One region of the Cobetia sp. 2AS genome, then DNA from elsewhere that is predicted to be linked to it. Evidence: predicted binding sites of a transcription regulator. Region 1 holds the regulator's gene; each other region holds the start of a gene.

Region 1 (4,192 bases):
GGTCGAGTCGATGACCAGGTCGGCCTTCTGGCGGATGGGAGCGAGCGTCTTCTGCTCGATCTCGATGGCCTCGGCCAGGGTGTGGTCATTGTCGCGCGTCAGAGGGTGACGACGACGGGTCGCCGAGTAGCGTTCCAGCAGCACTCGCGAATCGGTGGTCAGGTAGACGACCTGCACGTCCATGCCGCTCTGGCGGACGTTGTCGAGCAATTCGGGGAAGCGGGTCAAGGCTTCCGGCAGGTTGCGGGCATCGATGGAGACCGCGATGCGCCGACGCGCCGGGCTGTCCTTTTCGAGCTGATCGACCAGTGGCGCCAGCAGCATGCCGGGCAGATTGTCGATGGCATAGTAGCCAATATCTTCCAGCGCCTGGAGAGCGATGGATTTCCCGGAGCCGGAGCGGCCGCTGATGATCACGATCTTCATGAAGTGCTCTCCAAGGGCGAGGTCAACGTCGAAAGAATGCAGGGGTGGGGCAGAAGGCTGCCCGCTATCAGTGCGCTGTACGTCGGCCGATGGAAGGCCAGCAAGACGAAAGCCCGGACGATGTCCGGGCCTGTCATTCAGCGCGCCGGTAATTCGGCGATGGCTTGGGTCAATGCCTCAAAGAGTGCACGCTGGCTGTCTGCTTGGCGCAGGGCCGAGCGATTGGTCGGGGAATTGAGCAATTCCGCGACCTGCCCGAGCAGCGTCAGATGGGTCTCATCCGCTTCCTCAGGCACCAGCAGCACGAACAGCAGATCGATGGGTTCTCCGTCGATGGCATCGAAGTCGATGGGTTCACCGAGCTTCAGAAACGCAGCGATTGGCGTCTTGCAATGCGGGCTGCGTGCATGGGGCACGGCCACGCCGTGGCCAATGCCGGTCGACCCCAGTCTTTCGCGCCCGATCAGGCGCGAGAAGACTTCCTGGCTATCCAGGCTGGGAATGTTCTGTGCGATGAAGGTGCTGAAGAATTCAAGCACCCGCTTCTTGCTCCCCCCGGGGACACCGTAAAGCGTGCGCTCGGGGGGAAGGATCTGATCAAGTGTCATGGCGGAAGGTCAACGGGTCCCGGTGCCCTGAGAGCGAGCCTGGGACTTTTCCTTGTGTTTGACCAGCTGGCGATCCAGCTTGTCGGCGAGCGCGTCGATGGCAGCGTACATGTTGGGGTCTTCTGCCAGGGCGTGGAGGTCAGCGCCTGCCGCATGCAAGGTGCAGGCAGCCTGCTGGCGCTCCTTCTCGATCGACAGAGTCACCTGAACATTGGTGATGTTGTCGTAATGCCGTTCGAGGCGAGCGAGCTTCTCGTTGACGTAATCGCGGAGAGGATCGGTAAGTTCCACATGATGCCCGGTGATATTCACTTGCATGGACACGCTCCTTTATCCAGCGGGTTGCCATTCAATTGTAACCCTTTTTGACTACGAGCAAACCCTGATCGGACGCTCTGCAACAGGCTTGACGGCCACCGTCTGGCGATGTTTTCGCACCCTTGCCAGTGGCGTCAGATGTCGTGAGCGTCTGTACCGACAATGCCCAAGCTTTGCGCAAAGATCAACGCTGCGCTGCATCGTGGCTCAGTGCTTGTCTTCAACTCAGTGAGGGGTATCGGAGTGGACTTCAAGGGCACGTCTGGTGGGTGGTGCGTGAAAGACGCGCAAGAAGGCGGGTTTTCGTCGCCAATCCCTGCATGTACGTCACCTTTCAGGCGCTCCGATTGCGTGGAGCAAGCGGCGTTCCGGGAGGTTCACCGGGTGTCATCCAGGTGCAATACGCGCAAAAGTGACTTTAAAAACATGCGATTGACGGTGAATGACGCTGCCGTAACGGCGGTTTTTTACCGTCATCCTGCGCGCCGTCATGTGCCATGACGGGCAATTGGCGAGCGGTTGCCGGGATGACAGGGAACGCGACAGGCGTACCGCTGCCCGCGAAGTCAGAGGCTGATGAGCGGAAAATCCAGCGCTTGAGGTTGGCGGCGGCTGCCATTGTGGAGGTGAAAGCAGGGCATGGCAGCCGCAGGTGACGGGTCAGGCCAGACGCTTGCGCTCGCTGGAGGAGGGGATGCCCATCGCTTCGCGATACTTGGCCACGGTACGACGTGCGACCTCGATGCCATCGCTGGCGAGCAGATCGACCAGCCGCGAGTCGGAGAGAGGCTTGCGGGCCGGCTCTTCCGCGATCAGCTTGCGGATGCGGGCACGAATGGCGGTGCTTGAGTGAGCGTCGCCATTGCCGCTGCCACCGACCTGGCTCGAGAAGAAGAACTTGAGCTCGAAGACGCCGCGCGGGGTGTGGATGTACTTCTGGGTCGTGACCCGCGAGATGGTCGATTCGTGCATCTCGACCACTTCGGCGATGTTGGCCAGAATCAGCGGCTTCATGCCTTCCTCGCCTTGCTCGAGGAAGTCGATCTGGCGTGCCATGATCTCGCGGCCGACCTTGAGCAGGGTGTCATTGCGTGATGACAGGCTCTTCATCAGCCAGCGCGCTTCCTGCAGGTTGTCCTTGAGAAAGGTGTTGTCGGCGGACTTGTCGGCACGCTTGATCAGTGCGGCGTATTCCGGCTGGATGCGCAGCTTGGGCAGCGCTTCCGGGTTGAGCTCGACCTGCCAGCCATGCCGGGTATGGCGCACCAGCAGATCAGGGATCACGTAATCGCTGGCGGGCTCGCCCCAGGCGGATGCCGGACGCGGATCGAGCGCGCGCACCAGGCGGATGACGTGGTCCAGCTCGTCATCGTCAAGGCTCAGGCGCCGCTTGAGCAGCTTGCGATCATCGTTGCCCAGTGCCTCGAGGAATTGGCGTACCAGGCGGCGCGCCTGCGCCAGCAGCGGCAGATCATCCGGCAGCAGCGCCAGTTGCAGCAGCAGGCATTCGCGCAGATCACGGGCAAAGACGCCGGTCGGGTCGAACTGCTGCAGACGCAGCAATACCTGCTCGAGCTCGGAGGCCTTGAGGCCGGGCAGGCCCTGGCCACGCAGGCCATCGACCAGCTCATCGAGAGACAGGCTCAGATAGCCGGCACCGTCGACGGCATCGATCAGGCTCTCCGCCATCTGGCGTTCACGGCCATCGAGGTCGGTCATCGCCAGCTGCCAGCGCAGGTGGTCCTGCAGGCTCTCGACGCTGGTATTGCGATCGAAGTCCGGCCCTTCCTCGCTCCCGCTGCCACTGCCGGAGCTGGTCAGGCTACCGGCGTGGTCCTGGTAGAGGTCCGACCAGTCACTGTCGAGGGGGTATTCCTCGGGAATCTCGCTCGAGGAGTCGGCAGTGGAGATCTCGCTCGAATCCTGTGTCTCGACGACATCCAGCGACTCGTAGTCCTCGTCGAGCTCCAACATGGGGTTGGACTCGAGGGCTTGCTGAATCTCCTGACGCAGGTCGAGCGTCGACAGCTGCAGCAGCTGGATCGCTTGCTGGAGCTGCGGCGTCATGGTCAGCGAGGTGCCGAGGCGGAGTTGCAGGGTGGGTTTCATGGAGTCAGTCAATTCACGGCAAAGGAACGTGCTTACTACGCTATACCGTGACTCGGGGCACTGACAAGTGGTTGTCGTGAATATTCAAGCAACTTGCATGCCATGTTTCCACCAAGGTGGTATGGACGTCATGCATGCGTCTGATGTCAGACATGAAAAAGCCGCTACGCGATAAAATCACGCAGCGGCTTTTGAAGCTTTTGCCTCGCGAGGACTCAGCGCAGCCGCTGACCCTAGAGCGTGAACTCGTGACCCAGGTAGACGTCGCGCACCTGCTGGTTGGCCAGGATGGAGTCCGCGTCACCGTGGGCGATGATCTGGCCATCGCCGACGATATAGGCGGTGTCACAGATATCGAGTGTCTCGCGCACGTTGTGGTCGGTGATCAGCACACCGATGCCACGATCGCGCAGTTGGCGCACGATGCTCTTGATCTCGCCCACCGAGATGGGGTCGACGCCGGCAAAGGGCTCATCGAGCAGTACGAAGTCCGGCTCGGTGGCAAGCGCCCGGGCGATCTCGACCCGTCGACGCTCACCACCGGACAGGCTCATACCGGCGCTGGCGCGGATGTGCGTGATGCTGAATTCCTCGAGCAACTCTTCAAGGCGTGCCTTGCGGCCATTGCGATCCAGGTCCTTGCGGGTCTCCAGAATCGCCATGATGTTGTCGGCCACCGACAGCTTGCGGAAGATCGACGCTTCCTGCGGCAGATAGCCGATGCCGGCGCG
Region 2 (4,192 bases), on a different contig from region 1:
GGCGTGCCACCCATGGCGGATGACAGGGCGCGTTGGCGTGCTTGTTGATTGAGGGCGCGTTGAGCGCTCTCGAGACTTGAGCTGAGCATCCTCATCCTTATTCGGTCGTGGCGGACCTTGCATGCAAGCTGCCGTCAGGTGGCAGGCGGATGATGAAGGTCCCGGTCGTCGCTGATTCTCGCGGTCAGGGCCGGGTCGGCGATCGACAGTCGTTCAGTGGGGGATTCATGACAGGCCAACCATCTTTGCATGCTGTTGATGACATTGCCGTTTTCACGCCCGGCGAGAAGAGGGGCGCGGTCAGGTCGCGCAGGCACTCATCACCGCAGTCGGTTGAGGTCAGTCATCATCTTCAAGGGTTGGCGTGTCATGCTGAATCTTGCATGTGCGTTGCAGTCAGTGCGCCTTGATGAGGCGCGTCAGAGTGACTCATGAGGCATCAGGATGACCTCGGTCAGACGTGTCCGGCTTACTCGTGGGTCATAATGACTCATGCTGGTTGTGCGGCGCGTCATCCTGACGCCCTGGCGTCCTGAACCTTGGCGTCCTGAGCCATGGCGCTGGAGGCGTTTGTGGGGCCAGCCCCGGGTCACGGCTTATGGCGGACGCCGCTGTCATCATCTGATACCGGAGCTGGCTCGCGCGAGTTTTCCGCAGGTATCGCTTGTGGGTCAGGCGACTCGAGTATCTCGTCGCTGGGCGTCGCGTGTGACTCGCCCACTGGCGCCTCACCGTCAGGCGCCTGCTCAGCGACCTGGTCGTCTGTCTCCAGCGTCGTATCCACCGCGGGTGTCTCGCTTGCCTCATCGAGCTTTTCCAGGCCTTCTTCGACCTTGCGGGTCCAGCTGCGCAGCGTGTCGGCGACACCTTCGGCGAGCGGGCGCATCTGGGAGAAGTCCTGGTCGTAGTCATCCAACCCATCGCGCACCGAGTGCTCGCCACCCATGAAGATGCGACGCAGCGCACGCTGGCGTAGCGCCGGGTCCACGCCGCTCTGCATGAAGGCGCTGATGTCGGCGTCTGGGGTCAGGGTGTCGGGGTCTGGCAGCTCGATGACGGGCACTTCAGCGTTGTCAGCGCCCGATGCCTGCTGATCGCTCTCGGTTGATGCCTGTTCTGCTGCCTGCTCTGCTGACAAGGAGGGGCTATCGCCGCCCAGGGCTTCGTGCTGCGAGACGCGCGCTGCAGGGGTGTCAGCGCTGTTGTCAGAGGCGACTCCCGCCTGTGGCGGCGGGAGGCTGTCGCCTTTGGTTCCCTCTGTGCTGTCCGGCTGTGCCAGTTGGTCTTCACGGCGGCTGTCGCCTTGCTTGCGGCGTGACCAGCGCGAGAACAGGCCTTCATTGGCCCGGCTTGCGTTATCGTCGTGCTGGCTCATGACGTGCTTTCCGTACCATCACCGGGCTGATGCGTCTTGTCGGGCGTCGCGGCGTGCTGCTCTGCCTGACTGGCGCGCCCGGCGCCCTTGCGTTTCTTCTTCTTGCCTTCGTCGAGTCGTTCGCCGTGACGCGCGAGGTAGGCTTCCAGCCACACCATCAAGGCCGGGGGCATCGGCACATCTAGTACCAGCTGGTCGCCATCCATCCAATGCGATGCTACCTCCTGACAGGCCGTCACCACGCGGGGCTGCATGCCGTCGGCTTCGCGCTCATCGCATTGGACGAACAGTCGCGGCTGCTCGCAGCGGAGGTTGTAGCGGTAATCGGTGCGCTCGGTGAGGTGAAGCTGCAGCGGCAGGATGCGGCGATGCGCTACTTCATCAGCGGCGGCAGGCTCCGCTACGTGCGATTCCGTCTCTGGCGTTGCAGAGGGCGAGAGGTCGGCAATCCGCCAGGTGTCGATGCTGAAACGCCCCAGCTTCTGCGTGGTGGGCGCCAGGGTGACGCTCAACCAGCGGGTATCGTCACTACGGGGAGGGATGGATTCAGACATGGCTTCCTTGTTCACTGCTGTACCCGCAAGCGGGTCTGAAAAGAATGCTGCGATGGTGCTAGTGTGCAAGATACATGCCGGCGAATGCGATATCAGGGTCACCGTCAGTCAGTGCGGGGACAGCTCTGCCATCAGACTGGTACTCTACGGCGATTCAGCGCAAGAATTGCCATTCCAACCGGCTCGATCAGGGAGACCCGAGTTCATGATGCCCTCTGCACGGCCAGCGATCAGTCGCGCCACACTACCCACCACGCTGGACATCGAAGTCATGGATGAACGCGGTGAGCGCCATCAGCAGTCCATTGCCGCCGAGCGCTCGCTGACCATCTATCTCAATCGGCGCGAGATCGTCACCTTGATGACCCTGGGTGCCGAACCTGAGGCGCTGGTGGCCGGTTATCTGCGCAATCAGGGCCTGCTGGGTGAGCTTGAGGACCTCGAAGCGCTGCAGGTGGACTGGGAGGTCGAGAGCGCCTCGGTGGTGACGCGTCATCTGCCTGAGGATATCGAGCAGCGCCTCGGCAAGCGCACCGTGACCACCGGCTGTGGGCAGGGCACGGTATTCGGCAATCTGCTGGAGCGCCAATCACTGGCTGCGCTGGACGCAGGCCCCTTCAGCCAAGCCTTGTTGTATCGCTTGCTGGAGGCGCTGGCGGCGCACAACGCGACCTATCGCAAGGCCGGTGCGGTGCACGGTTGCGCCCTGTGTCGGGATGATGAAGTGCTGGCGTTCATCGAGGATGTCGGCCGCCACAACGCCGTCGATACGCTGGCGGGGCTGAGCTGGTTGGCGCCTCTGAGTGATGATGCCAGTGATTATCAGGAGGCCAATATCTTCTACACCACCGGTCGTCTGACTTCCGAGATGGTGCTGAAAGTGGCTCAGGCGGGGATCTCGGTGCTGGTCTCACGCTCAGGTGTCACGCAGAAGGGGGTGGAGCTGGCGGAACGCTTTGGCGTGTTGTTGATCGCGCGCGCCAAGGGGCGCCACTTCCAGGCGGTGGACCCTGCCGGGCGGCTGGTGCTGGATGCCATCCCGCCGCTGCGTGCAGGTGACGCTCTCAAGTCATCGCGCCATGACGCGTCAGGCAAGCCATCTTCAGCAGACGGCGCAGCCGGACACGACAAGGGGGCGCAGTGATGAGTCGTCTTTCTTCGCCGCTGGGCGTCATACCCTCACAGGGCTTTTCCTCTGAACTCGGCGCACCTGCGGGTGGCTCTGTCGCTGAGTCTTCAGGCGAGGCCCTGAATGCGGCCACCGGTCGGCAGGCTCCGGTCCCCCACGACAACCCCTTTCTGACGGTGCAGGAAGTCGCGCGCCTGCTGCATCTCAACGAGAAGAAGATCTATCAGCTGGCCAGTGACGGCACCATGCCGGCGACCAAGGTGACCGGCAAGTGGTTGTTTCCGAGGCGCCTGGTGGAGCAATGGATTCTCGAGTCCAGCCATCATGGTGTACTGGCGGATCGTCTGATGATCACCGGCAGTGATGACCCGCTGCTGGCCGCGCTCTCCATGCGCCTCAATCAGCAGCATGCCGGTAGCGCCTTCTATGGCATGAGCGTCACCGGCACGCGTCTGGGGCTTGATCTGCTCAGCCAGGGGCGTGCTGATGTCTGCGCCATTCACTGGGGGCGCGCGGAGGAGGCGGCGCTGCGTCATCCGGCGCTGATTCGCGGCCACGATGGCTATCGTCAGTGGGTGATGGTGCGGCTTGCGCGTCGTACCCAGGGGTTGATCATCCGCAATGATGATCGTCATCTGTCCATCGACCCCAGCGGCCTGTTCGGTTCGCAGCGGCGTTGGGCGGTGCGACAGGAGGGGGCCGGTTCGCAGCGCTTCCTGCAGGAGTGGCTGTCCGGCCATCAGATGCGTGCCGAGCAGCTCAACACCCTGGCGATCGCCTATTCCGAGCGGGAAGTGGCCTCGATGGTGGCGCGGGGCGAGGTGGACGTCGGCCCCGGCACGCTGTCGGCCGCCAATGAGTTCGGCCTCGGCTTCGTGCCGGTGTGTGAAGAGGCCTTCGATTTGGTGGTACCGCGCAATGTCTACTTTCGCGATCTCTTCCAGGGATTGCTGGACTATCTGGCCACACCAAATGGCATTCAGCTGGCGCAATCCCTCGGCGGCTATGATCTGCGCGAATGCGGTCAGTTGATCTGGCGCGGCGATGCCGCACAGCACGATTGAGGCGCTCGGTATCGAGACGCTCGATAAACTGAACGCCCAGCGAGTGCTGGTGGTCAGGACTCGGCAGAAG
Region 3 (4,192 bases), on a different contig from region 1:
GATGCCGGTACCGGAGGTCAGGGTCAGGAACTGACCACGGAAGCCGATCAGACCGCGAGACGGGATGATGAAGTCCAGACGCACACGACCCTTGCCATCCGGGTTCATGTTGGTCAGCTCGCCCTTGCGGTAGCCCAGCTCTTCCATGATGGAGCCCTGGTGCTGCTCTTCACAGTCGATGATGACTTCTTCGTACGGCTCCTGCTTCTTGCCGTCGATTTCCTTGATGATGACTTCCGGACGGCCCACGGCCAGCTCGAAGCCTTCACGACGCATGGATTCGATCAGAACGGAGAGGTGAAGCTCACCACGACCGGAGACGACGAATTTCTCCGGCGTCTCGCCCTGTTCGACGCGCAGTGCGACGTTGTGGATCAGCTCCTGGTCCAGACGCTCACGGATGTTGCGGCTGGTGACGAACTTGCCGTCCTGACCGGCGAACGGAGAGTCATTGACCTGGAAGGTCATGGAGACGGTCGGCTCATCGACGGTCAGCGGCGGCAGCGCCTCGACAGTGGCGGTGTCGCAGATGGTGTCGGAGATCGCGAGGTTCTCGATACCGGTGATGCAGACGATGTCGCCGGCAGTCGCCTTGTCGGTCTGCACGCGGTCCAGACCCATGTGAGTCATGACCTGGCCGATCTTGCCCTTACGGACAGCGCCTTCCTTGGTGATGATGGAAACCTGCTGACCCGGGCTGACAGCGCCACGCTTGATGCGACCCAGACCGATGACGCCGACGTAGCTGTTGTAGTCCAGTGCGGAGATCTGCATCTGGAACGGGCCGTCCAGCTCGACCTTCGGCGGCTCGACGATGTCGACGATGGACTGGAACATCGGGTCCATGGTGTCTTTCAGGTCTTCCGGATCCATACCGGCAATGCCGTTGAGGGCAGAGCAGTAGATGATCGGGAAGTCGAGCTGCTCGTCAGTCGCGCCCAGGTTGTCGAACAGATCGAAGATCTGGTCAACGACCCAGTCAGGACGAGAGCCCGGACGGTCGATCTTGTTGACGACGACGATCGGCTTCAGGCCCTGGGCGAATGCCTTCTGGGTCACGAAGCGAGTCTGCGGCATCGGGCCATCTACGGCATCGACCAGCAGCAGCACGGAGTCAACCATGGACATCACGCGCTCGACTTCGCCACCGAAGTCAGCGTGCCCGGGGGTATCCACGATGTTGATGTGGTAGTCGTTCCACTGGATCGCGGTGTTCTTCGCGAGAATGGTGATGCCGCGCTCTTTTTCCTGGTCGTTGGAATCCATGATGCGTTCCTGACCCTCGGCCTTGCGGTCCAGGGTGCCGGACTGACTCAGGAGCTTGTCGACCAGGGTAGTTTTACCGTGGTCAACGTGGGCGATGATGGCTATGTTGCGAAGTTTCTCGATCACGACGGGAACCTGTGCGGAAAATGGGCGCTCGCGTACCGGGCGCTTGTGATTTGGGGCGCATTATAGGGGGCATGGCATGCCTCCTGCCAGCATCGTGCATTCACGAGGCGAGTCAGCGAGTGCCTTCAACTGGCCTGAAGTGCCCAAATGATTGTCTCTCAAGTCTTTTCCGCCTCCTTGTCGCGGACGAAAAAAACTTGTGGATTGAGGCAAACGCGAGGAGGGAAGGAAGAAATGACCGCAATGTGATGCTGACGTGATCATCGAGTGGGAGTGGAGAAATACCGCGCATTCAGCATTTTGCACCAATGTAGAGCAATGGCGTTTTTTGGTGCACTCAAATGATGAATCTGCACTGCGCGATAAGAATTTTTGCACCTTGTCGGCTCATCTTTGGTCGGTTTTTTGCGCTTGATGCATGAAGATGGTGATGTTTTTTTTCAGCATATTCATGAGCTTACTGAAATGGCCGATGAGGCGTGCGCCATTCTGGCACGCTCGCTGCATTGTTAGAGCATCCTGTCTGATGGCTGGCATAACGACGCCGACCATGAGAGAAAAGGCTTACAAAATAGAGCAATAACCCCCAGACAACGCTGACACCAACTGTAACCAGAGCCGCCGGCTCCATCGGAGAATTACCATGGCTGAGAAGACACTTGCCCTGATTGAAGAACACGAAGTCAAGTGGGTTGATCTGCGCTTCACCGACACCAAGGGCAAGGAGCAGCACGTCTCCATCCCGGCGCGTTCAGTGGATGAGGAATTCTTCGAGAACGGCCAGATGTTCGATGGTTCCTCCATCGAAGGTTGGAAGGGCATCAACGAATCCGACATGATCCTGATGCCGGACGACGGTACTGCCTTCCTCGACCCGTTCACCGAAGACACCACCCTGGTGCTGCGCTGCGACGTCATCGAGCCGGCCACCATGCAGGGCTATGAGCGTGATCCGCGCTCCGTCGCCAAGCGCGCCGAGGAATACCTGAAGTCCACCGGTCTGGGCGACACCGCCTTCTTCGGCCCGGAGCCGGAATTCTTCATCTTCGATGAAGTGCACTGGAAGAACGAGATGAACGGTTCCATGTTCAAGATCTCTTCCGAAGAAGGTGCCTGGGCGACCGATTCCACGCCGGAAGGCGGCAACCTGGGCCACCGTCCGCGTCTGAAGGGCGGCTACTTCCCGGTCCCGCCGATCGACAGCTTCCACGATATCCGTGCTGCCATGTGCAACACCCTGGAAGCCATCGGTCAGGAAGTCGAAGTTCACCACCACGAAGTGGCGAACGCCGGCCAGAACGAGATCGGTGTCAAGTTCAACACCCTGGTCAAGAAGGCTGATGAGGTTCAGGAACTCAAGTACGTGATCCACAACGTGGCTCACGCCTACGGCAAGTCCGCGACCTTCATGCCCAAGCCGCTGGTCGGAGACAACGGTTCCGGCATGCACGTTCACCAGTCCTTCTGGAAGGATGGCGACAACCAGTTCGCCGGTGACGAGTACGCGGGTCTGTCCGAAATGGCCCTCTACTACATTGGCGGCATCATCAAGCACGCTCGTGCCCTGAACGCCTTCACCAATGCGTCCACCAACTCCTACAAGCGTCTGGTGCCAGGCTTCGAAGCGCCGGTCATGCTGGCCTACTCTGCCCGCAACCGTTCCGCTTCCATCCGTATCCCGTACACCGCCAGCCCGAAAGGCAAGCGTGTCGAGGCGCGTTTCCCGGATCCGACGGCCAACCCGTACCTGGCGTTCTCCGCGATGCTGATGGCCGGTATCGACGGTATCAAGAACAAGATCCACCCGGGCGACGCGATGGACAAGAACCTCTACGACCTGCCGGCCGAAGAAGCCAAGTCCATCCCGACCGTGGCCGAGAGCCTCGAACAGGCCCTGACCGCGCTGGACGGCGATCGTGAGTTCCTGACCCAGGGCGGCGTCTTCACCGACGACATGATCGATGCCTACCTCGAGCTGAAGGGCGAAGACGTCCAGCGCCTGCGCATGGCGACTCACCCGCTCGAATTCGACATGTACTACAGCGTCTAAGTACAGCAGCGTTCAAGCGCTGCAGAGGTTGAGGCAGCCATTCGCTAGCCACGCCATCTGACGGAGGTGCCTTCCAGGTGAAGGCAAGCCCACGACGATGACGACAGCAGGGCCATACCGACAGGTGTGGCCCTGTTTTTCGTTGTGGCCCTGTTGTTCATTATGGCCCTGTTTCGTTCTATCTCTTTGCTCTGATCCTTTGCTCTGCCCCTGATCCTTTTCCCTGGGATCGGCCATGCTGCTGACAGATATGCAGGGCGCGGTGGTAGCCTTGCGTGACAGTCAATGCCCACAGGCATCTTGTCGAAGGCCCCAAATGCTGGCATCAACGCGATAAGCTTTGTAACTTGTTAGCCTTGTCATCAGGCAGCAGGATCGCCTGCCGATAGACCCAACCCGCTGGAGCTGCCTGCGGCTTCTGGCCTCCCATGACTCTCTTCAGGAATCTTCGGATGTGGCCCTTCGTATCCTCCCTGCGCGTCGCCAACCCCGCGACTGACTCGCGTGTACTGCCAGCAGCGCGCCCCGAGCCACTGCAGTGCCTGTTGCTGGCAGCGACGCTGATGCTGTCGAGCCTGTCGTTCGATATTCAGGCGGCCCAGGTCTATCGTCACGTCGATGCCAACGGCAACGTGGTCTTCAGTGATCAGCCTGCGGGCGGCAGCAAGGTGCAGCTGACGCCGCTCAGCGTGGTGCCGTCGACGGAATCCCTGCCGCCGCGGCGCAGCACGCCGTCGCGCGTGAGTACTG

The links. The regulator sigma-54, encoded in region 1, starts transcription at its own class of promoters, with help from an activator protein. The targets are predictions, from matches to a motif close to TGGCACNNNNNTTGCTNT.
Region 2: QD356_RS16990 (DUF3305 domain-containing protein) is a predicted target of sigma-54. The motif match lies at 1,992-2,009, and genes of this name have one in related genera.
Region 3: glnA (glutamate--ammonia ligase) is a predicted target of sigma-54. The motif match lies at 1,883-1,900, and genes of this name have one in related genera.

What each region holds. Positions count from the first base shown of each region.
Region 1 covers NZ_JARWKQ010000001.1:128,561-132,752, forward strand. The annotation lists gene rapZ (RNase adapter RapZ) at 1-426, opposite strand, end outside; gene QD356_RS00555 (PTS sugar transporter subunit IIA) at 564-1,034, opposite strand; gene raiA (ribosome-associated translation inhibitor RaiA) at 1,044-1,352, opposite strand; gene QD356_RS00565 (RNA polymerase factor sigma-54) at 2,013-3,461, opposite strand; gene lptB (LPS export ABC transporter ATP-binding protein) at 3,695-4,192, opposite strand, start outside.
Region 2 covers NZ_JARWKQ010000009.1:14,928-19,119, forward strand. The annotation lists gene QD356_RS16980 (4Fe-4S dicluster domain-containing protein) at 1-89, opposite strand, end outside; gene QD356_RS16985 (DUF3306 domain-containing protein) at 590-1,375, opposite strand; gene QD356_RS16990 (DUF3305 domain-containing protein) at 1,372-1,929, opposite strand; gene QD356_RS16995 (formate dehydrogenase accessory sulfurtransferase FdhD) at 2,138-3,073, shown strand; gene QD356_RS17000 (helix-turn-helix transcriptional regulator) at 3,073-4,122, shown strand.
Region 3 covers NZ_JARWKQ010000005.1:41,993-46,184, reverse strand. The annotation lists gene typA (translational GTPase TypA) at 1-1,392, opposite strand, end outside; gene glnA (glutamate--ammonia ligase) at 2,036-3,442, shown strand; gene QD356_RS13480 (DUF4124 domain-containing protein) at 3,895-4,192, shown strand, end outside.